Regions from separate parts of the Paenibacillus salivarius genome, predicted to be linked through region 1. Evidence: a T-box and tRNA genes for the amino acid it is inferred to sense, from the RefSeq annotation. Region 1 holds a T-box; the other regions hold tRNA genes.

Region 1 (5,445 bases):
CGCAGGACTGCCATCGTATTGGCGTCTGCCGGATACAGCTTCATTTGTTCCAGAACGCGGTCCGGAACCGGTGCATACTCGCAGAGCTGCTCCTGGAGAGTCGCCAATTCCGTTTTGGTAGGCAGCTTGCCGTACCAAAGCAAAAAAGCAGTTTCTTCATAGCTCGCCCGCTCCGCCAGGTCGTCAATATTAATCCCGCGATATGCGAGAACCCCGTCGTGAATGGAACTGATCGATGAAGTCGCCGCGACAATACCTTCCAGTCCTTTGGTAGCTGTCATAGTATATCTCTCCTTTGGAAACGAATAATGAGCCAAACAAGCCAATGAAAACATTTTCAATTTTAATGATACTGGATTTTAGAAAGCAAGGGAACCCAATTCGCCCGTTCTCTTATATCAAAATGGTTTATCACCGTGATAAAAGATTTTTTGTAACCGCTTACGTTCGCAACGACAAAAGTCACATATTCAAACTTCATTTGTGGCATTAGAAGTATTTTCCCAATTTCGGAATACATCGGATATCCATTTAATAGGGTAGAAAAAAGACCTGTCCGAAAGGGAGAATGCCGAGTGGATCATGTATTAACGAAGCGTCTGCTTCGCGGCGGCTGGGTATGCGCATCCCTGATTTTGCTGGCGTTAGCTTTCTATTGGCTGCTGCCGCTTCTCTATCCGTTCCTGATCGCCTGGCTGATCGCTTATTGGATGAATCCGCTCGTCCGCCTGCTCCAGTCCGCCGTCAGGCTGCCCAGATGGCTGGCCGTCACGGCTTCTCTCGGTTTTTACGTCGGTGCCGCAGGCATCATCCTGTCGGCGGCCGTCACCCGGCTCGTCAAAGAATTGATCATTCTCGCGGAATCGCTGGACCTTCACATTGAAAAATGGCGGGATTGGTTCGTCGAGTGGACGCAAAGCGAAGGCATTCAAAATATTATTAATGAAATCAACCGCTTTATCGCGGATAATCCCGGCTACGGTAATACGATCAACAAAAATATAGACCATACGGCGTCAACGATCAGCTCGGCGCTGTCCAATCTGTTAAGCGGCCTCCTTACCGGGATCGTGAACCTGCTTACTTCGCTGCCGAACGTCGGCCTCATCCTGATCGTCATCCTGCTGGCGGCTTTTTTTATCAGCAATAGCTGGGACAGGAACATGTCCTTTTTATCGGGACTGATCCCTTTGCCGTTTCGCAAAAGCGCGGCCGCGGTATGGACCGATTTGCAAAAGGCGTTGTTCGGGTTTCTTCGTGCCCAATTCATCATGATATCGATTACCGCGCTGATCGTCCTTGTCGGGCTGCTGATCCTGCAAGTCGATTCGGCCTTCACCTACGCCCTCTTGATCGGAATCGTGGATCTGCTGCCTTATCTGGGCGTCGGCACCATTATGGTTCCTTGGCTGATTTACGCCTTTATGTCCGGGGAATCGAGCCTTGCCATCGGGTTGTCGGTCTTATACGGCATCATTCTCGTAGCGAGGCAGCTAATCGAGCCGAAGGTGCTGGCCACCAGCGTCGGGCTCGAACCTCTGCCGACCTTGATCTCCATGTTCGTCGGCCTGAAGCTGTTCGGGGTGCTCGGCTTAATCATCGGGCCGGTTTCCCTCGTCGTCTTCGGGGCGCTCGCCCGGGCGGGCGTGATCATGGATCTTCGCAATTACATCATAAACGGAAAGCTGCGGTGAAGATCACCGCAGCTTTTCTTTATATTCGTTCCGGTGCCGCAAGGCCGATCAGCTTCAGCCCGTTTTGGAGCGTAATTTGCGTACACCGGGTTAATGCCAGCCTGAATACGCGCAAATCTTGGGTGTCTGCCGCTAAAATCGGGCAATGGTGATAAAACCGGTTGAACGCCTGGGCCGTATCCACGAGGTAACGCGCAATGAGCGAAGGTTCAAGCTTTGCCGCGGCCTGAGCGACGACTTCTTCGAACCGGGACAGCTGCTTGACCAGCTTGAACTCAGCATCCTCTCCGCATAATTCCGGATGAAATTCCCGTTCCATCTTCTCCTCCACGCCGGCCTCTTTCCGGAAGGCTTCATCTCCTTTAGCCAGCAAACTGCACGCCCGGGCGTTCGTATATTGAACATAGGGGCCGGTCTCGCCTTCAAAACTGAGCGCATCCTCCCAGGAAAAATCGATATCCTTGATCCGGTTTCCGCTCAAATCATTGAAAATGACCGCACCGACGCCTACCTGCTTCGCCACTTCGCGCTTGTTCTCCAGCTCCGGATTTTTTTCATCGATGATGGCTTCGATTTTTTGAATCGCCTGATTCAGCAAATCTTCCAGCTTAACGACATTCCCTTTGCGGGTAGACAAGCTGGCCCCTTCCAGGCTGACACGGCCGAACGGGACGTGGACCAGCTCGTTCGCCCACGCATAACCCATCAATTCCACGACCTTGAACCACTGGCGAAAATGCAGGCTTTGAGAGTAATCCGTCACGTAAACGGCTTTGTCAAAACGATACGTCTCCTTCCGGTAAATCGCCGCCGCAACGTCGCGCGTATGGTACAGCGAGCTGCCGTCCTGCTTCAGCATTAATGCGGGTGCCATATCATATTCGTCCAACCGAACGAGCCATGCTCCCTGGTCCTCCACAAGCAGCTCCTTCTCTCTTAACGTACGGACCACCGGTTCGATCCGGTCATTATAAAAGCTCTCCCCGGTGACGTAATCGAAGCGCACGCCGAGTAAGTCGTAAATTTTGTCAAACTCCGCCATGCTCAAATCCACGAATTCTCTCCACAGCTTCAACGCTTCGGGATCGCCCTGCTCCATTTTGGCGAACCAGGCTCTCGCCTCGTCTTTCAGACCGGGATCCTGCTCCGCCTCCTCATGGAAACGGACATACAAATTCAGCAGTTCATCGATGGAGCCTTCGGCCAACTTTCCTTCGTCCCCCCAGCGTAAATAGGCGGTGATCAATTTCCCGAACTGCGTTCCCCAGTCCCCGAGATGATTAATGCCGATGCTGCGGTAACCGAGAAACGAAAAAATGCGGTAAAGCGCGTTTCCGATCACGGTCGAACGAAGATGTCCGACATGGAACGGCTTAGCGATATTCGGCGAGGAAAAGTCGATCACCACGGTCTTGCCTTCACCCAAAGCTTGAGATCCGAACCGTTCCCCCTTTTCAAGAATCGCGGTCATGACTTGACGACAAATCTCTTCCGGCTTCAAATAAAAATTCAAGTAACCGGATACGGACCCCGTGCGTGCAATGATCTCCGTGCCGTTCTCAGTCCCCTTGAGGCCTTTCTCCAGTTCATCCGAGATCGCCGCCGGGGATTTCTTCAGCCTTTTGCTCAGTTTAAAACAGGGCAGCGACAGATCACCCATCGCATCGTCCGGAGGAGTCTCCAGCATTTCCCGGATTTCCGCTTCCCCGATTCCGGGAAGCAGCGGCGCAAGGGCCGCCGCGATCGTCTTTTTGAAATGTTCCATGGATATGACGCTCCTTTCAAATTAAATAATGCAAAAAAGCCTCCCATCTCCATATAAGAGACGAGAGACTTTCAGTTCCCGCGGTGCCACTCTAAGTGCCGAATCCGACGATTCGGCCGCTTTCATCCGGATAACGGCCGGTTGCCGGGTTAGCCTACTTTGATCCTCCGGTTCGGCCAACCATCTCCCGGGCCCGATTCATTCACGGCTCCATACCGGCTTCCACCGCCCCGGCTCGCTGTAAAGGATACCCGCAAACTACTACCCCGTTCATCGAATTTATAGGTAGTTCAAAAATTCGTCTTTTGATCACGAAGTTGCACTGAAGGACTATTCGACATCGAATCTTGAATTCAGTCGGTCGCTCCGGTGCTCACGTAGGTTTTGCCTACGCTCCGCTCCTCACTCCCTCCTTCATCCAACCTTCTCGGTGCTGAAAAGCCGACTTTTTTGAACAATCATTAAATAAAATCTAAAACTCAAAAAATGGCTTAACGCATTTATAACGAAAAACGGGCAAAATGTCAACGTCTGAAAAACGTGATCGTGCCGTCCTTGATTTTCTTGCCGATCCACTTGGTCAAGAGCGCCCTGCAGAGGGGTCTTGTCAACGGGAATACCAAGATAAATCCGATAATATCGGTCACAAACCCCGGGATCAGCAGCAAAATGCCTCCTCCGAATATACACATGCCGTCGATCATCATCCGGCCAGGAACCGTTTGCCCGACCATTTGCGCTTTCGCATCCGCCAGCACTTTGCGCCCCTCAAACTGCATCATCAATCCGCCGATAATCGAGGTGGCCAAAGTCAGGAAGATCGTTTTACCGACGCCCAGTCTTTCCGCAACCTCCACGTACCCCCAAAATTCGATGATCGGTACCACAACAATCAAAACGGCAATCCATTTACGCATAAAGATAACTCCTTTTGTCTCCAGCATCCTCTTAATTGTACCGTTTTGATTTGCGAGAATCAAAGTTTGCTCGCCTGATCGAAAGCCGCGTACCAATCCGGAAACGTCTTTTTGAATTGAACCGGCTTGAAATCGTCCCGTCTGACCACATAATGGACGGATGTTCCCTCCACGCAAAGCTCGCCTTCGCCGTTCCGCACCTCGTACCCGTATTCGGTTTTGACGCCGCCGTTGCTCTTGATCCAGGTGCGCAGCAGCACTTCATCGCCGTAACGAATCCCTTTTTTGTAGGTCACGTTCATTTCCTGCACAGGCGATATGTAACCCGCTTGTTCCATATCGATGTAATTGAAGCCCAGTTCCTCGATCAATTTCGTTCGCCCGGCTTCAAACCATCCGAGATAATGGGCGTGGTATATAATACCCATCATATCAAATTCGAAATATTTCGGCTTAATCTCCATTTCACTGATATGCAAAGAAATCACCCTTTATTTATACTGTGAAAAAAAGCAATGGCGGACCCGTGACCGGGACCCCATTGCTTTCAGAATATTCTTTAAAAATATTATTTACGAACTTGCCCGATCTTAATCAGGTTCGTCGAACCGGAACGGCCCAGCGGAATACCTGCAGTGATCACGACGAGATCGCCTTCTTTGACGAGACCGGAATCAAGGCCGCCTTTCATCGCGTTATCGAACATTTCGTCCGTGGAGGTAGCCACTTGACCTTTCACCGGATTCACGCCCCAGTTCAAGGCAAGGCGACGAAGCGTTTGATCTTCGGTCGTCACGGCGATGATCGGAGCTTTCGGACGATATTTGGATACCATGCGAGCGGTATAGCCGGTTTCCGTGGAAGTGATGATCGCTTTCGCGTTCAATTCCAGAGCGGAGTTAGCCACCGATTGGCTGATCGCTTCGGTAACGGTCGTTTGTTGAGCATTGCTTTGTTTCAGGAAAATTTCATGGTATTCCAACGCGGATTCCGCTTTTTCGGCAATGCGGGACATGGTCAGTACGGATTCGACAGGATATTTCCCTGCTGCCGTTTCCCCGGACAACAT
Region 2 (5,445 bases), 2.4 Mb from region 1:
ATCGCCGCGGCGCTGCTGGAGGCATTCTCGGACCGGGAACGGAAAAATTAGGCGCGGAAAGCGACTGTCCCTATGCTTATTTGATCGCCACGAGCAGCGCTCCGGCTGCAATGAGAACGACTCCGATCACGCCGGTCCAGGAAATCTTTTCGCCGAGAAAGAGAAAGGCCAGCACGACGGCGATCACGACGCTCAGTTTATCGATCGGTCCGACTTGGGACACTTTCCCGTACTTAAGAGCGAGAAAATAGAACAGCCATGAAAGGGCCCCGGCGATACCGCTCAGCACGATGAAGGACAACGCCTTTTTTTGGGCGATGATCTCCGCCAACTGCGTGAACTTTCCTTGGACGGCTACGACTCCGATCAGGAACAACGCCATGATGACCGAGCGGATCGCGGTGGCGGCATTGGCATCGAGATGCTGAAGTCCGATCTTGCCGAGAATGGCGACCAGCGCGGCGCATACGGCCGATAACAGCGCATAGACTAGCCACAGAGGCATCTCAAGTATCAGCTCCTTTATGAGATTGTGTACAAGAAAAGCCCTTTGGATTCCAAAGGGCTTTGAATATGTATGGAGCGGGTGAAGGGAATCGAACCCTCGCCTCAAGCTTGGGAAGCTGGCATTCTACCATTGAACTACACCCGCGTTTAGCGACTTAAATATTATATCATATCCATTTGAAAGATCAAGAGTTCGCGTCACGACCGCCTAGAATACGACGATTCTGCGGGCGGCCGCCAGGGCGCGGAGTTCGATGTTGAGCCGCTCTTTTTCATCGTTGGTCAGCATCAGGGATAACCCGTAATGGAACAAATCGTCTCCCTGAGCTTTCTGCCAGCGAACGTGTCCGGGGAACGTATATTTTTCATCGCTAAGTTGAATATGCATGGCTACCCCGATGGTATGATCGGCGGAGTGAAGATCCAGCGGCGTCCGGATCCGGCATCCGGATTTGCTGATGTCGATCAATTCGGCCTCGGCGAGTTTGCTGGTTACGGGCATGTTATTAATGGATGTGATTTCAATCCAACAATCCATGGGAGGTTTCATCGTGTATCGAAACGGTTCCGTTCTCCGTGTTTTCATCTATGCAAGTTAACCTCCTTTTACACAATATTTTGATTTTAACAGATTTTGTGACGTTTGAGCAGTGAATCTCAGAAATTGCGATATGCAAAAAAAGAGCCGCAAGCTTTGGCTTGCGACTTTCCGGGATTATGCGAGCAACTGTTTGATATCCGATTCCAGTTCCTCGGGCTCCGTCCGGGCACTGTATTGTTTCACGATCCGCCCTTCGCGGTCGATCAGGAATTTCACGAAGTTCCATTCAATATCGCCCGTATGATATGGGGCCGGCGTATTGTCCACGAGATACTTGTAGAGCGGATGGGCGTTTTCGCCTTTAACATCGATTTTGCTGAACATCGGGAAGGTTACCTGGTAGTTTAGCTCGCAGAAGCTCTTGATCTCCTCCTCAGTGCCGGGTTCCTGCCCGGCAAATTGGTTGCAAGGGAAACCAAGCACGGCGAACCCGCTGTCCTTATACGTGCTGTACAGGTGCTGGAGCCCTTTGTAATGGGGGGTTAAGCCGCAGGCGCTGGCCGTGTTGACGATAAGCAGGACCTGGCCTTTATAAGGCGCTAAAGTAGTATCCTTTCCATCGATGGTTTTGACGCTGAAATCGTATATTGTCATTTATTAACCAACCTCCTTCAAAAAATTAAAGCGATTATTTCTGATTTTATCCCATTGAGCCGCATGAGGACAATTTTATGAGATTTTTTAAAAATTCGTTTCAACGGCATGTCTTTTTCTATGATAAAATTCGCGGATTATGTACATGATGAATCGGTTATAATCGAAAAAAGCGCAGTTCAGACGCGGAAAAGAGAGATTTGACCAAAAGGATAAATGGAGGCGGGGCAGGATGGCCAGAACGTCTAGAAAAGTTACGATTGTCGGTTCGGGTCTGGTGGGGGCGGCATGTGCGTATTCCATGATCAACCAATCGGTTTGCGATGAAATCATGATGATTGACCGTACCTTTGACCGGGCGGTGGCGCAGGCTTTGGACTTGTCGCATTGCATGGATTTTACCGCAAGCCGGACGAAAGTCTATGCCGGGAGCCTGGAGGATTGCGGCGACGCCGACGTGGTCGTGATCACCGCCGGGGCCAATCCGAAAGAGGGCCAAACCCGGCTCGACGTGCTTGAGGAAGCGGAAAAAATCACGACCGAGATTGTGGGAAGAATCATGGCTAGCGGTTTTGACGGCGTGTTTGTCGTGGCCGCGAATCCGGTGGATATCGTTACTTATATCGTAAAAAAGGTTTCCGGTTTTCCTCGTCACCGGGTTATCGGGACGGGGACCTCGCTTGATTCGGCTCGGTTAAAAACATTGTTGTCCGACGTTTTTTCGATCGATCCGCGCAGCGTAAACGGGTATGCGCTCGGGGAGCACGGAGAGTCCCAATTCGTTGCCTGGTCCCACGTAACCATCGGCGGGAAGCCGCTATTGCATATTTTGGATCAGCACAAGGAGCGGTTCAAGGATGTTGATTTGAAGGAAATCGAGCGAAAAACCAAGGATGCGGGCTGGGAGATTTTTACCCGGAAAGGCAATACCCAATTCGGAATCGGCAACGCGCTCGCATATATCGTCCGCTCGATCTTGAACGACGACCACAAAATTATCGCCATTTCCGTCATCCTCGAAGGAGAGTACGGAAAGAGCGAGGTTTGTGCCGGGGTCCCCGCGATCATAGGCGGGGGCGGCATCCTGGAAGTCCTCGAGCTCAACCTGACTCCGGAGGAACAGCAAAAGTTCGATCATTCCTGCTCTATTTTGAGCCGTGCGATCGAGAGTCTTTCCGGTCGGGGGTAATGCCGAATAGTAATTTGTGTGCGGGCTCCGCTTGCCGATGGAGGGAAGAACGGATAACTGCAAACATTATTTTAAGTATTTAAAAACTCCGATCTTCGTCAATTTGTGCGAAAACTCTCCATTTTTCACGAAATGCAGCAAAAGACATGCAAAATGGACATTACGTTAGACCGCCTAGCTTCGCCGAAGCCTTTACGGGGGTTATTCTACTAAAACGACAAATGGCTCCTACATGTAGGAGCCATTTGTATAGAAGAAACGTCCCAGGAGGGATACTCGCGCATCGGCGCGAGACTCCGTTCGCCGGTCCACCACGGGGACCGCCTCACTCCGACGAACCCCCACGGGGGTTCTCGTCCCTGGACGTAGAAAAAGCCAGTTCTTTTGAACGGGCTCATTTTATACGTCCCAGGAGGGATACTCGCGCTCCGGCGCGAGACTCCGTTCGTCAGTCCACCACGGGGACCGCCTCACTCCGACGAACCCCCACGGGGGTTCTCATCCCTGGACACAAAAAGAGCCAGTTCTTTTGAACTGGCTCTTTCTATACGTCCCAGGAGGGATTCGAACCCCCGACCGACGGCTTAGAAGGCCGTTGCTCTATCCAGCTGAGCTACTGGGACATAAGAAAAACAGAAGCAGAAAATAGTGTACCACAGCGAGTTAGGAAGCGCAAGAGGTATTTGAAAAGTTTGCCGGGGACGGGGGCCGATTTTTGCCAACAATAATCTCTATGCTATAATCTCAGGTAATTAGACCGGTTGAAAGGAGGTGCCTTATATCAGCGATACTCGGAACAACGAGAAGGACAACATTGTTTTATTTCCGAAAACATTGGATTTTTATCAAATTGAGCTGACTCGAATGCTGGAGACGGAGCGATACGGAGAAGCGGTGGATCTGCTCGAGTTTTTGCTGCAATGCCAAGGTCAGGATCCGAGACTCTATGATGAATGGCAGGCGCTCCTTAATTGGCTGAACGATGCGTTTCCGATGCTGCAGAAGAACGCTGCGGAAAGCGACGGGGATGACGAGTACGAAGAGGAAGCGATGGCCAGGCAGCATTTGGAGGCGAAGCTGGCCGAGGATGAACATTATGCCGAAAGGCTGATTCGAACGGTGACGGACAAGCCCGTTTCGGAACAGACTTTTCTTGCGTTGGAGCAGCTCACGTATTTAGATCGGCCTGAGGTCGACGAAGAATTGATTGCTTGGCTGAGCCGCAAAGAATTGCACCCGCTTCTCCAATACCGGGTTCTCCAAACGCTAAAGCGAAGAGGCACGCACGGAGCAATCGCCTTATTTCGACTCGGAGAGTACGTGGAAATTGAGATTGAAACGGTTCCGCTCAAACCGGAAGATTTTCCGGGGCCCATTCAGGCTGTGCTTGAGCGTGTCGGCGATCAGACCCAGGTTCATGACCCGACACTTTTTTATTTTGCCCAGGAGCTTTGGGGCGGATTTATTATGGCGATTTACGGAACGAAAGACTATCGCTCGCTGCTTGGGGATGAGGATGCCGTTATCGATATCTGGGCGGCGGCGCTGCATCAAATGGTTGCCGAAAGCCTTCCCGGAGGTTTGAATGACGAGGAAATACGCGGTCTGTACGGGGTTACGGATCACCTTAGGCTGAGATACGAGCAGGCTTGCCGGACGATGCGCCAATTTGTGTCATTAGGGCTGAAAGGTTAAAGCTCTTGTAAAAAGATGTATTGTTGTTTATAATGTAGTGGTTATTCTGAACGTGGAATAAGGACAGCTATACTGGAACCTGGATAGCTGCTTTATCGCGATTCGGTTTCAGTATTTAAGAGTATATGTGAAATTTGGAGGGGAAGGCATAAAATGAAAGCAACTTGGGAAAAAATAGAGAAGAACCTCGGCGTTCTCGAGGTCGAAGTGGAAGCGGAACGTGTAGCCGCTGCACTGGATAAAGCTTTTAACAAAGTGGTTAAAAAAGTAAACGTACCTGGTTTCCGCAAAGGTAAAGTACCTCGGGCGATTTTCGAATCCCGGTTCGGCGTGGAGAGCCTGTACCAAGACGCCATCGATATTTTGCTTCCTGAAGTTTATACCGAAGCGGTTGATCAAACTGATATTTTCCCGGTAGATCGCCCGGAAGTGGACGTTGAGCAATTTGCTAAGGGACAACCTTTCAAATTCAAAGCAAAAGTAACCGTGAAGCCGGAAGTCCAACTTGGCGATTACAAAGGAATCGAAGTTCCTGCCGCCGATATCGCTGTTACCGAAGAAGAACTGAACGAAGAGCTTACGCGCATGCAAGAACGTCATGCCGAGCTTATCGTTATCGACGAAGAAGCGGCTCAAAACGGTGACACCGTCGTTCTCGATTTTGACGGATCCGTTGACGGCGTTCCTTTCGAAGGCGGTAAAGCAGAGCGTTATTCCTTGGAACTGGGCAGCAACACCTTCATTCCCGGGTTCGAAGAGCAGGTTGTCGGAATGGCTACCGGTGACTTCAAGGACGTAAACGTAACGTTCCCTGAAACATACCATGCGGAAGAACTGGCCGGCAAAGAAGCCGTTTTCA
Region 3 (5,445 bases), 2.0 Mb from region 1:
GGAGCGTCAAGCGTGTTTTGGTCGCCAGTGTAAGCATGGATCGTAGTCATCAAGCCTTCAACGATACCGAATTTGTCTTGAAGCGTTTTAGCCATAGGAGCCAAGCAGTTCGTTGTGCAAGAAGCACCGGAAATAACCGTTTCCGAACCGTCAAGGATTTCATGGTTAACGTTGTAAACGATAGTTTTCATATCGCCTGTAGCAGGTGCGGAGATAACGACTTTTTTAGCTCCGCCTTTCAGGTGAAGCTCAGCTTTTTCTTTAGTCGTGAAGAAGCCTGTGCACTCGAGCACGATGTCTACGCCAAGCTCGCCCCAAGGCAATTCTTCAGGGTTACGGTTAGCAAGTACTTTAACTTCTTTGCCGTTTACTTTGAAGAAGCCGTCATGAACTTCAACTTCGCCGTCGAACTTGCCTTGCGTCGTGTCATATTTCAACAGGTGCGCCAACATTTTGGCGTCTGTCAGGTCGTTGATTGCTACAACTTCAATGCCTTCCACGTTTTGAATACGGCGGAAAGCCAAGCGTCCGATACGTCCAAATCCGTTAATACCAACTTTTACACTCATGAAAAGATCCTCCCAGTGTTCAATTTTTTTTATTATTCAAGACAGGCTGATTAACCCGTCATGAGTAAACATAATTTCATTATTCCCCGCGAAAAAGAAACCCGCTATTCCGCCGCGCGGCCCGAACGAAGTTCGATTTCCTTCACGATTTCCTCGGCTGCGGCTTCGTCCGTGACCAGAATATCTTCCTGTCCGAACTGCAGCACCGCGTGAATCGCCTTCGCCTTGCTCTTGCCGCCCGCGATCGCGATGACGGTTTCCGTCCTCCGGATGTCTTCCAGCCGAAGGCCCAGGGTCAGCATTTTATGAACCACAATGCCGTCTTTGTCAAAATAGTACCCGTAAGACTCGGCAAGCGCGCCTTCCTTCTTTAACTCCTGGAGCATTTCTTCCCCAAGCTTGCGCCGTCTTGCCATCTCCATAGCATCCCCGATTCCGTGCACAATCACCCGCGCTTGGCGGATCATTCCTACGATATCATGGATGTTCGGATCGTTAACGAGCGATTCGTAGGCTTCCTTTCCGAGCAAATCGGGAACGTGCAGCAGGCGATAACCCGCTCCGACCCGCTTCGCCATATTGGAAGCTATCGTATTCGCTTGAATCTCCAAGCTCTCGCCAAGTCCGCCCCGTGCGGGAACGAACCAACTATGCTTCAGCGAGACGCTCGCCGGCGGATTCAATTGTTCCGCAACCTCGGCAATTGTCGATCCTCCGGTTACGGCTACAACGTCGTCGCCATTCATCACCCCAAGCAGCGCCTTGGCTCCTGCCCGGCCGAGTTCCTTCTTGGCCAGCGGTGAAGCTTCACTGTCACCGGGTACGATCACCACTTTGCGAAGCCCGAATGCCGTGCGGATTCTCTCTTCCAGATTGGACAATCCGAAGATTTCATTCACGATCGGCTCCAGCTCTTCCAGCAGTTTTCTGCCCGAATCACTGATTCTCATGCCTATATTCTCGATTTCAATCAGGCCCTGAGCCTTCAGGAGATCCGTCTCGGCCCGCAACACTCGTTCCGTCATGTTTAGTGACACCGCCAGAGTTCTGCGGCCGATTACGCCCGACAACAAGATCTGGTGAAGAATGGTGTACCGTTTCTTGAGAATTTCCATGAGATCAGGAAGAAGCTGCTTTTGCATTTCCAAAATCGTTCGCATGCTTTCCACTCCTGCAAGCTTCGTCTTCTCTCTCCTTCTCCTTGGCCTTAAAACGTCCCGGGTTAACTTTTTAAGTCCCACTGTTATTTTAACCAATTTCTACACCTGTTGCAAGCCTGACGTCCGTATAATTTACCAAGTGTTTTCTACTTATGCATGCCCCAAATCGTAGAGGCTTAATCGTTTCGGCCGATAACAAAAAAAGGCCCCCGATTGATGTAAAATAGACGACGATCGACCATCTATCCTCAGCAACAGTAGACTCCCATATCATTAACCGCATCCCTCCAAAAAGAACCATTCATTTTTTTGGGATCGTCGCTTGCTTTTTATGTCGGGATATCATATAATCATTTTTGCTACGCTAAACGAATGACTGATATGCGCCCGTGGTCCAATGGATATGACGTAGGCCTCCGGAGCCTGAGATCGAGGTTCGATTCCTCGCGGGCGCGCCATTTAACTTTATGAAATCGAATGTCCGTCCTGAAACGGACTTTTTTATTACACTGGGTTTGACCTTCTTTGACTTTTTGTTTAAAATTGTTTATCATGAGGTTAATATTCATCGATTCCGTCAATTCTTAAAATGCGGGTTTAAAAAGGATGGCTTTTTTAAACAACCTTTTAAGTTGATTGAACCGATTGTGAGTGCAAGCATCGATCCAATATATAAGGAGGTTTTATCGGTGAGTTATATTCCTATGGTTGTAGAACAAAGTAACCGCGGAGAACGCGCCTACGACATTTACTCCAGATTGCTGAAAGACCGCATCATTTTCCTCGGTTCCCAAGTCAATGACGTCGTCGCAAACTCCATCATTGCGCAAATGCTGTTCCTTGATGCGGAAGATCCGGGCAAAGATATTCATTTGTACATCAACAGCCCAGGCGGTTCCATTACGGCCGGTATGGCTATCTTTGATACGATGCAATTCATCAAATCCGATGTCTCCACGATCTGCGTGGGCCTTGCGGCTTCCATGGGTGCTTTCCTGTTGAACGCCGGCGCTCCGGGCAAACGCTTTGCCCTTCCGAACAGCGAGATCATGATTCACCAGCCGCTGGGCGGAGCGGAAGGCCAAGCTACGGACATCGAAATCCGCGCACGCCGCATTCTGAAAATGCGCGACAAGCTGAACAAAATTTTGGCCGAGCGCACGGGCCAACCGCTGGAACGTATCGAAAAGGATACCGACCGCGACTACTTCATGAGCGCCGCGGAAGCGAAGGAATACGGACTGATCGACCGTGTTATCGAGAAAGTAACGCCTCAAGGCGTGTAATAAACAACAAAAAGGCTGCCTGTCGAGCTTTACGCTCGGCGGACAGCCTTTTTTTGTTGCGCTAACGGAACCTACAGCCGTTATTTCTTCAAAAACACCGGCTTTCGGAACTTAACGGAACCCACAGCCCTTATTCCCCTCAATCAGCACCATTACTGAGCTGAAGAAGGCAAATAAGAGCTTATAGATCCGTTAGATGTTCGAAATGTGGAATTCGGAGCAAATAACGTCTCCCAGTTCCGTTAAGCAGCAAACACAAAGTTACCTCTTGACTCCCAGCTCCGAAAACGAAAAGTAGAACTCCGGGAATCCGAATACATAAGGCAAGTAGTCATACAGTTGGAAAAAGATGACCACCCCGTCATTCTTCAGATAGAAGTCGGGATTGTTGCCGATCGTTTTAAAGCCGCCGAAATACCCTTCCGTTTGCTGCAGCTGCTTCGCGATCGAAGGATCGACAATATTGCGGAAGTCGGGATTCGCGCGGAGCACCTCGTCCAACGTCAGCAGTTTGCCATCGCTCAGGCGGAACGTCAGCCCTTCCCTGAAGCTGATGCCGTGCGCCCCTCCGGTATACGCGTAGGTCTGCTCCAAGATGCTCAGCAGCCCTTCGCGGTTGAAGGTAACCGTATAGTTGCCGAGAAACTCGTAAGGGGCTCCGCTCGGAGAGGGGAGAGCATTCTGCGCTTCCTTCAGCGACTTTTTCACAAAAGCCTCGGCTCTGGATTGCAGCTCCGCATTGATCTTGCGCCCCGCTTCTTTGCTGCGCAAGCCGCTGACCTGCGGATACTCGACTTTAATCGAAGCTCCGGGAAGGGACTTCTCCATCGTTCGGGTTTCGATCTTGATATTGTTCAATCGATGCGGTACGAGGTTCAGCGTATTTTTCGTCTTATCCCAATCCGAGGTGTAGCCTAGATGGTTCGTCAGCACATCTGCGGATACATACGGTTTCCCTTCAACGACCTTCCATGCGTAAGGGAGCACCTGTGTACTTCCGTCCACGACGGCTTTTGCGCCAATGTCGGACGGTGTCAGCTGAACGACGACATTTTGACGTTTTAGCGTATATGTGTTTGTCCGCTCATCGTACTTTACCGGGATGTTCAAACCTTTGCGAATCAGCTCCAGCGGCACCAAAACGCCCTCTTCCCCTTGCAGCCCTTCCTGCTTCAACGGCTTTCCTTTCACCGTCACCTTAACCGGTCGGTTGCTCTGGGGGGCCGTCACGGCCCAATCGGAGGCGGAGGCTTCGGCAGTTGCCGAACCGGTTCCGACTGCAGCCCCCGGGAGCAGCAGGAGCGCCGCCAACAGGGTCTTACCTATTTGAAAGAGCACTTTTTTCATTCTCATCGTCACCTCTTCATGGAGTTAACCCAATTATGCCCGGAACGATGAAAATCATGCTATGCCTTTATCGGTTAAGGTTTCGGTTTGACGTCCTTGCGGATTTCCCCTTCGATCGGGGCGATGGACGGATATTGACCGTCGCTGTAATTCGTGTCCGAAATCCTTCCCAATTCCTTAACCTCCCCATTCTCAGCGATGACCCCGTACATCACCAAACCGGCCATCCAGTTGTCGGCGAAATAGTAAGACTCGCCAAAAGCCTTCGGAGGCGTCCCGGCTTCCGCCTTATCGCCAAGCGAATCCTTCTGCCATTTTACGATCCAAAGCCCTTCCTCGTTGACTTCTCCGTACCACTCCATGCCTTTGTGTTCCCTGAAGGAACGCAGCGCTTCCCCTTTAGGGAATGTATATGAGGTCGTAAAGCCTTCCCCGGTTACCGGCAGCGGCTCCGAACCCCGGTTGAACACCGGCTCTAAACCGGTGACCACCTCCCGGGCTGCGGTCAAATCACCGCTCATCATCGTTTCGTAATCCTTCTGCCCCGAAGGCGTCCGGATCACGACCCGTTTCTCGGCGGCATTGTAGGAGGCGTAGCCCCCCAGTTCTTCGGAGACAAACCTCATCGGAACAAAGGTACGTCCATTCTTAATGATCACGGGAACATCCAGCTCGATTTTTTTGCCGTTCGCTTCGGCGGTTTTCCGGCCTTCCTTGAGTTTGATGGTCTTACTCTTTGTGACCTGCGTGACTTCTACCGTTTTCGTCTTCGCGTCGTAAGCAACGCGCCAATCCGGGTCCCGCAACTCCGATAGCTGCACCAGGACTCGGTTGTTCACGGTCATACTTCCGCCTTGCTGCCTGCCGTTAATATACACCGCAGGCCCATCCTCCGAAGGAAGCGCGGATGCGGGCGGCACCACCGCAAACATGGAACCGACAATCAGGGCTGCGGCTGCCGTTTTTTTCAAGTGCATGAACATGATTTAACCTCTCCTTAACGTCTAAAATTGTCATATCCTCTAGACGCTTGCCGGATGCAAGAAGTTTCCAAAACGAAAAAAAAGAACGCGGATTTCCCGC
Region 4 (5,445 bases), 2.4 Mb from region 1:
GCCCTACAAGGAGGTGTTACAATAGGGGCGTCAGAATATCGCCTCCTAATTGCAACACCGATGGTATTCGTAGCACCGAATGTCCATCACCTTGAAGTGGCCCCTCGTGGGCCGCTTTTTTTGTAACCGTACGTTTTTAGTGTTCATGGCTGGATATAATCTGTTCCAGTCGTTCACTGTAGATTTTTGTCGATTCTGAATGTTTTGCTAGCCACTTTGCCGCTTCTTTTAGGTCGATCACGACCAAACTGGGATTAACCTTTTGGTGCGGCATTCCTTCATATAGCCATCGGGTAACCGTTTTATGGTTTATTTTGAGCTTCTTCTTTAAACCACTCGCCGTGACCATACTTCCATTCTGAAACCCCTCCAAATATCCGTAGTGGCTTTTAAACCAAGGCAACACTTCGTCAGTGTCAAACTCCCAGCAACCTGCTTCGGATTTATCTACCGGAAAGTCTTCACGCTGCATCATTTTACGAAGCGTTGTAGCTGAGACACCGAGAACTACGGACATTTTAAGAATTCCTTTAACCTTCATCCCGTCTACCTCCTGAATGGATTACTCGTTTTTATATCCATATTTTACCATCAAGGATTTCAGGCATGGAAGTTATCTATTCGGTTGTCATAGAGCAAGGGGGTCACAGAATACTACCAGCGGCATCCGTCAACAAAAGACTTGTTTTAATGAAAGGGAGAGGGTGCCTCCCCCTCGTTTAGTAAAGAGTAGCGGTAAATATAATCCCCCTATCGAACATGACCTTCGGATTTAGGAAATGCCGTTGGAGTTCCTTGTAAAACTCATAAATCGGGTGATGGATGATCTCTTGCGGGTCAATCTCAAAGGTTTGATCGTCAATATGCACTTGCATCAAATAAAACGGGTAGTCTTCAGAAGATTCGTCCGGGATTCCTTGACTATCCAATTCATAAAATCGATTGTTAAGCAAGCGTTCCTCAAGTTCAGGACAATCCACTTCAAAGGCCAGATCGTTTTCTGTCAAAACACCCATACCACTAAGTTTAGTTTTCAATGGAAACACCTGATCGGCTTGAGTGATTTCTTCGTGCATCCAATAAACCTTCCCCACTTGCTGACGATAAGTAACCTTAAATTGATTTTTCATTGAATCTTCCTCCTATACTTTAATTTGATTTGGTTGTGCAGTTAACTTTACTCTAGACTTCTGGCACTTGGATCACTCCTTTCGACTTTCTTCCCTATTAGACCCTATGCAATGCTAGCCTGGGAAGTAGGCGACGAGCACCCCAGGCCGCGCTCTTCCGCAATAGGAACATGGGTTCTCGCGCCCCTTTATTCACGATAATGAATAAACATTCAGTATTTTTACATATGGCCCGAGCCAGTCAAGGGGTTTCTTTCATCTTGGAACTGCTGCTTCTCGCCACACGCCCTTGGTGGCTGGACCTTTTGCAGCCCTTTGTACAAACGCAAAAAAGCCACCTTCCGAAGAAGATGGCCCATTGTCTTTCAGCTGTCCATCGGCTGTCCAAATACCCCTCTCTGGACGCCAGAGACAAAACGCTTTAGCGCTTTAAACATTCGATTAGTACTAAAAGAGGCCCGTAGACACGGGCCCCGAAGCATGCACGGAAAACGTCCCAGGAGGGATTCGAACCCCCGACCGACGGCTTAGAAGGCCGTTGCTCTATCCAGCTGAGCTACTGGGACATGAAAATGAACTATGTAAAAAAGGATGCGTTATTTATTATAGCGCATCCTTTGATTTTTTCAAAGGGTTATCTTTTGAAAATTAGAGTTCCTTGTTCAATCGGTCGGAAATGCCTTCATGGGCAAGCAGACGTTGAAGGAATTCTTTCCGTTGTTTTTCGGGAGCCGGCCACCCTGTATTGCAGAATTCCTCCTCGGCGACGGTGGCGGTGGCCTGGTGCATGTTGTTATCAAACCAGTCCGTCTCAAGGCTGGCATCGCTGCGGATCATGCGGATGATTTCGAATTCCGAGCGGGGCCCCTCCTCCGAACGGGCAATATACACAAAGAGATCCGGATCGTCGACCGCTCCCGGCCGTACCTGAATTTCCGCGCAGGGGGTTCCTTCGAGCTCGGTTACTCGCCGAAATGCCGCATCTTTAATATAGTACATCCGCTACCCAACTCCTCCCGCTATTCTCCGCCATCTCCGAAACCCATCCCGCGTTCCAGCTGCTCCCGGGTTTCCGGGGTTCCAAGCCGGTATATCTCCTTATACAGGGCATCAATGTTGCTCTGGTAACTTGCATTGACATCGTCCTCCGGGGAATCCGGCCACGGATAGGTGTACGCTAAAAACGTGCTGACTTCTTTTTCATCAATTTGCTCCAACATGTGACTTATCATGTCAGCTTCTTCCGGTGTTGCTAGGATGGCCCATTCGTAACTCGATGCACCTTCATCATCCAGCAACGACCGGCCTTGCAAGGAAACATAGTACGTATTTTTTACCACATTCAACCCTCCCATTCTGGGGCAAAGTCCCTCATTTGCTTGTAGTTTTCCTTTTAGGACAGACATTTTATGCTTTGGGCGGGCATAATTTGTTATTACTTTTCACCCGGAAAAGAGAGGAGAAACCAAACATGTGCGGAATCACCGGATTTATCGAATGGAACCGGAATTTGTCGACGGAATCGGAGCTCGAATTGGTCGTGTCGATGACTTCCTGCCTGGAAAAAAGAGGGCCCGACGCCCAGGGAACATGGATATCCGGCCCCGTGGCTTTCGGTCATCGGCGTCTTAGTGTCATGGATCCCGCGAACGGGGCCCAACCGATGATCATTCAGGAGAACGAGGCCACATATACCATTGTTTATAACGGAGAGATTTACAATGCTCCGGAACTGAAAAAGGAACTGCAAACCAGAGGCAAGACCTTCCGGACCCAATGCGATACGGAAGTGCTGCTGCAGGCTTATATGGAATGGGGGCCGGACTGCGTATACAGGCTAAACGGCATTTTCGCCTTTGCCGTATGGGATAGCGCGAGGGAGCATGTGTTTTTTGCGAGAGACCGGCTCGGCGTAAAGCCTTTGTTCTACAGCGAAGCCGGGGAGACGCTTATTTTCGCTTCCGAACCGAAGTCTATCCTGAAGCATCCCAAAGTGGAGGCCATTGTCGGACCGGAAGGACTTGCCGAAATTTTCGTGATCGGACCCGCGAGAACGCCGGGGCATGGGGTATATCGAAACATGAAGGAACTGCGGCCAGGCAGCGCGATGATTTTCAATCGCTCAGGGCTTCGATCCTACACCTACTGGAAGCTGGAAGCCGAGCCGCATCTTGACCCTGTCGACGAAACCGCCGCGGCGATCCGCCGGCTGCTGCAGGATACGATGGAGCGCCAGCTGCTTTCCGACGTTCCCGTATGCACCCTGCTGTCGGGCGGTCTCGATTCAAGCGCCCTTACCGCCCTGGCGGTCGATTATTACCGCAGGACCGGGCAGGGTCAGGTGCATACGTATTCGGTGGATTATACGGATAACGATAAGTATTTTCAGGAGCACAGCTACCAGCCGGGAGCGGACGCCCCCTGGATTAAACGGATGGTGGAGGAGCTCGGCACGGAGCATCACCCGATCACCTTTGACACGCCCGAGCTGATCGCCGCGCTCGAAGACTCGACCTTGGCCCGCGACTTGCCCGGAATGGCGGATGTCGACGCGTCACTATTGCTGTTTTGCCGGGAAATCAAAAAAGGAGCTACCGTCGCCATTTCAGGAGAAGCCGCGGACGAGGTGTTCGGCGGATACCCGTGGTTTCACCGGGAAGAGCTGCTGGGCTCAGGCACATTCCCTTGGTCGGTAGCCACCGGGCTTCGTGCCGGTCTGCTGTCCCCGGAAATTCGCGAGTGGATCACCCCCGAACAGTATGTGGCGGACCGATATAACGAAGCGCTGGGGGAAGTGCCCCATCTCAAAGGCGAAACGCCCGGAGAGGCGCGAATGAGAAACATGTCGTACTTGAACATCACGCGGTTCATGCCAACCCTGCTTGACCGCAAAGACCGGATGAGCATGGGGGCAGGGCTTGAAGTCCGCGTTCCTTATTGCGATCACCGGCTGGTCCAATATGTCTGGAATATCCCATGGGAAATCAAAACGACCGGCGGCAGGGAAAAAGGCATTTTGCGCAAAGCATTGGAAGGCGTTCTGCCTCATGATGTACTGTACCGCAAAAAAAGCCCTTATCCCAAAACGCATAATCCTGCCTATCTGGACGCCGTCAAAAACCGGATGCTCGACATCCTCGACAATCCGGCCTCGCCGATTCTTCCGCTAATCGATGCTGCCCGGATCCGTGAAATTGCAGCCTCCCCGGAATCGTCGTCCAACCTGCCCTGGTTTGGACAACTGATGTCCGGCCCGCAATTGTTCGCATATCTCACTCAGGTCAATTTCTGGCTTGAGACGTATAAGGTTGCGATTAGATGATTCGGATCGGAATGATTCCAACGCGCTAGCGGGAATTTCTCCAGCTATTTTTAATCAGCGAAAGGTTTTGCAATCAATAACAGGAAATCCTCCTGCTAAATAAACCGGATTGACTGCAAAGAGGGATCATTAACCAAAATAACGGGAGATTTTCCGGCTAATTATTGAAATATTGAATTTACTGCTTAATTATCGGGACATTTTCCCGTTAATACGACCCGACCCGACCCGCCTCAAATCCGGCATACACCAGCAAAAAAAGAACCTTGGTTCCCTCCGGAACCAAGGTTCTTTCTCTTTATAAACGAGCGGCCTGGCTCAGCTTGTCTGCAAGCTTCCGAAGCGCGGCGCCGCGATGGCTGATCGCCTGCTTTTCCTCCAGCGTCAGCTCGGCCATCGTTTTTTCGTATTCGGGCAAATAAAACAATGGGTCATAGCCGAATCCTCCGCCTCCGGCCGGCTCGGATGTGATCCAGCCTTCTACTTCACCGGAAGCCTCCGTGAACCGGCCCGTCGCCGGATCATACAAGGCGAGATGACAGACGAATCGCGCCGGGCTCAACAGCGGCTGCTGCGTATCCTCGCCCTGCCGGCGCTTTTCCAGCTCTGCCAGCAGCTTTTCGTTGTTGTCCTCGTCCGCCGCCCCTTCTCCGGCATATCTGGCCGAATACACGCCCGGATCCCCGTCCAATGCATCCACGCAAAGTCCGGAATCATCCGCCAGCACCGGTTGGCCGAGCAGATCGCCGGCGGTTTTGGCCTTTTTGCGGGCATTGTCGGCGAACGTTTCTCCATCTTCTACGATCTCGGGCACCTCGGGATAATCGTACATGCTTTTGACCGGTTTTCCGAGAAATTCCAGCGCATGGGCAAACTCGCGAACTTTGCCCTGATTTCGGGTAGCGACGATAATGACGGACTCTTTTGCCTGCATCATACGCTCGCTCCTGATTCACCATTCCGGATTTTAAGGGCGACCGGCCCCAACGCTTC

Evidence for each region. A T-box is a leader RNA that pairs with one kind of tRNA and senses whether it is charged. The one in region 1 lies ahead of argS (arginine--tRNA ligase), so its partner is inferred to be a tRNA-Arg.
Region 2: it has a tRNA-Arg gene. The T-box ahead of argS (arginine--tRNA ligase) is inferred to sense a tRNA for this amino acid. The anticodon was not compared.
Region 3: it has a tRNA-Arg gene. The T-box ahead of argS (arginine--tRNA ligase) is inferred to sense a tRNA for this amino acid. The anticodon was not compared.
Region 4: it has a tRNA-Arg gene. The T-box ahead of argS (arginine--tRNA ligase) is inferred to sense a tRNA for this amino acid. The anticodon was not compared.

What each region holds. Positions count from the first base shown of each region.
Region 1 is NZ_CP195592.1:3,888,936-3,894,380, forward strand. It holds gene ACSFXJ_RS17980 (citrate/2-methylcitrate synthase) at 1-281, opposite strand, end outside; gene ytvI (sporulation integral membrane protein YtvI) at 576-1,694, shown strand; gene argS (arginine--tRNA ligase) at 1,714-3,459, opposite strand; T-box leader at 3,513-3,742, opposite strand; gene ACSFXJ_RS17995 (FxsA family protein) at 3,984-4,376, opposite strand; gene ACSFXJ_RS18000 (acyl-CoA thioesterase) at 4,436-4,855, opposite strand; gene pyk (pyruvate kinase) at 4,945-5,445, opposite strand, start outside.
Region 2 is NZ_CP195592.1:1,476,760-1,482,204, forward strand. It holds gene ACSFXJ_RS06540 (LuxR C-terminal-related transcriptional regulator) at 1-51, shown strand, start outside; gene ACSFXJ_RS06545 (EamA family transporter) at 77-505, opposite strand; tRNA gene ACSFXJ_RS06550 (tRNA-Gly) at 579-652, opposite strand; gene ACSFXJ_RS06555 (PilZ domain-containing protein) at 716-1,093, opposite strand; gene ACSFXJ_RS06560 (glutathione peroxidase) at 1,223-1,702, opposite strand; gene ACSFXJ_RS06565 (L-lactate dehydrogenase) at 1,935-2,891, shown strand; tRNA gene ACSFXJ_RS06570 (tRNA-Arg) at 3,441-3,514, opposite strand; gene ACSFXJ_RS06575 (hypothetical protein) at 3,663-4,586, shown strand; gene tig (trigger factor) at 4,740-5,445, shown strand, end outside.
Region 3 is NZ_CP195592.1:205,651-211,095, reverse strand. It holds gene gap (type I glyceraldehyde-3-phosphate dehydrogenase) at 1-569, opposite strand, end outside; gene ACSFXJ_RS01030 (sugar-binding transcriptional regulator) at 674-1,729, opposite strand; tRNA gene ACSFXJ_RS01025 (tRNA-Arg) at 2,113-2,187, shown strand; gene clpP (ATP-dependent Clp endopeptidase proteolytic subunit ClpP) at 2,419-3,015, shown strand; gene ACSFXJ_RS01015 (PdaC/SigV domain-containing protein) at 3,277-4,368, opposite strand; gene ACSFXJ_RS01010 (copper amine oxidase N-terminal domain-containing protein) at 4,437-5,345, opposite strand.
Region 4 is NZ_CP195592.1:1,449,762-1,455,206, reverse strand. It holds gene ACSFXJ_RS06470 (hypothetical protein) at 137-541, opposite strand; gene ACSFXJ_RS06465 (hypothetical protein) at 720-1,130, opposite strand; tRNA gene ACSFXJ_RS06460 (tRNA-Arg) at 1,623-1,696, opposite strand; gene ACSFXJ_RS06455 (hypothetical protein) at 1,779-2,129, opposite strand; gene ACSFXJ_RS06450 (hypothetical protein) at 2,150-2,470, opposite strand; gene asnB (asparagine synthase (glutamine-hydrolyzing)) at 2,602-4,452, shown strand; gene ACSFXJ_RS06440 (XTP/dITP diphosphatase) at 4,751-5,386, opposite strand; gene rph (ribonuclease PH) at 5,386-5,445, opposite strand, start outside.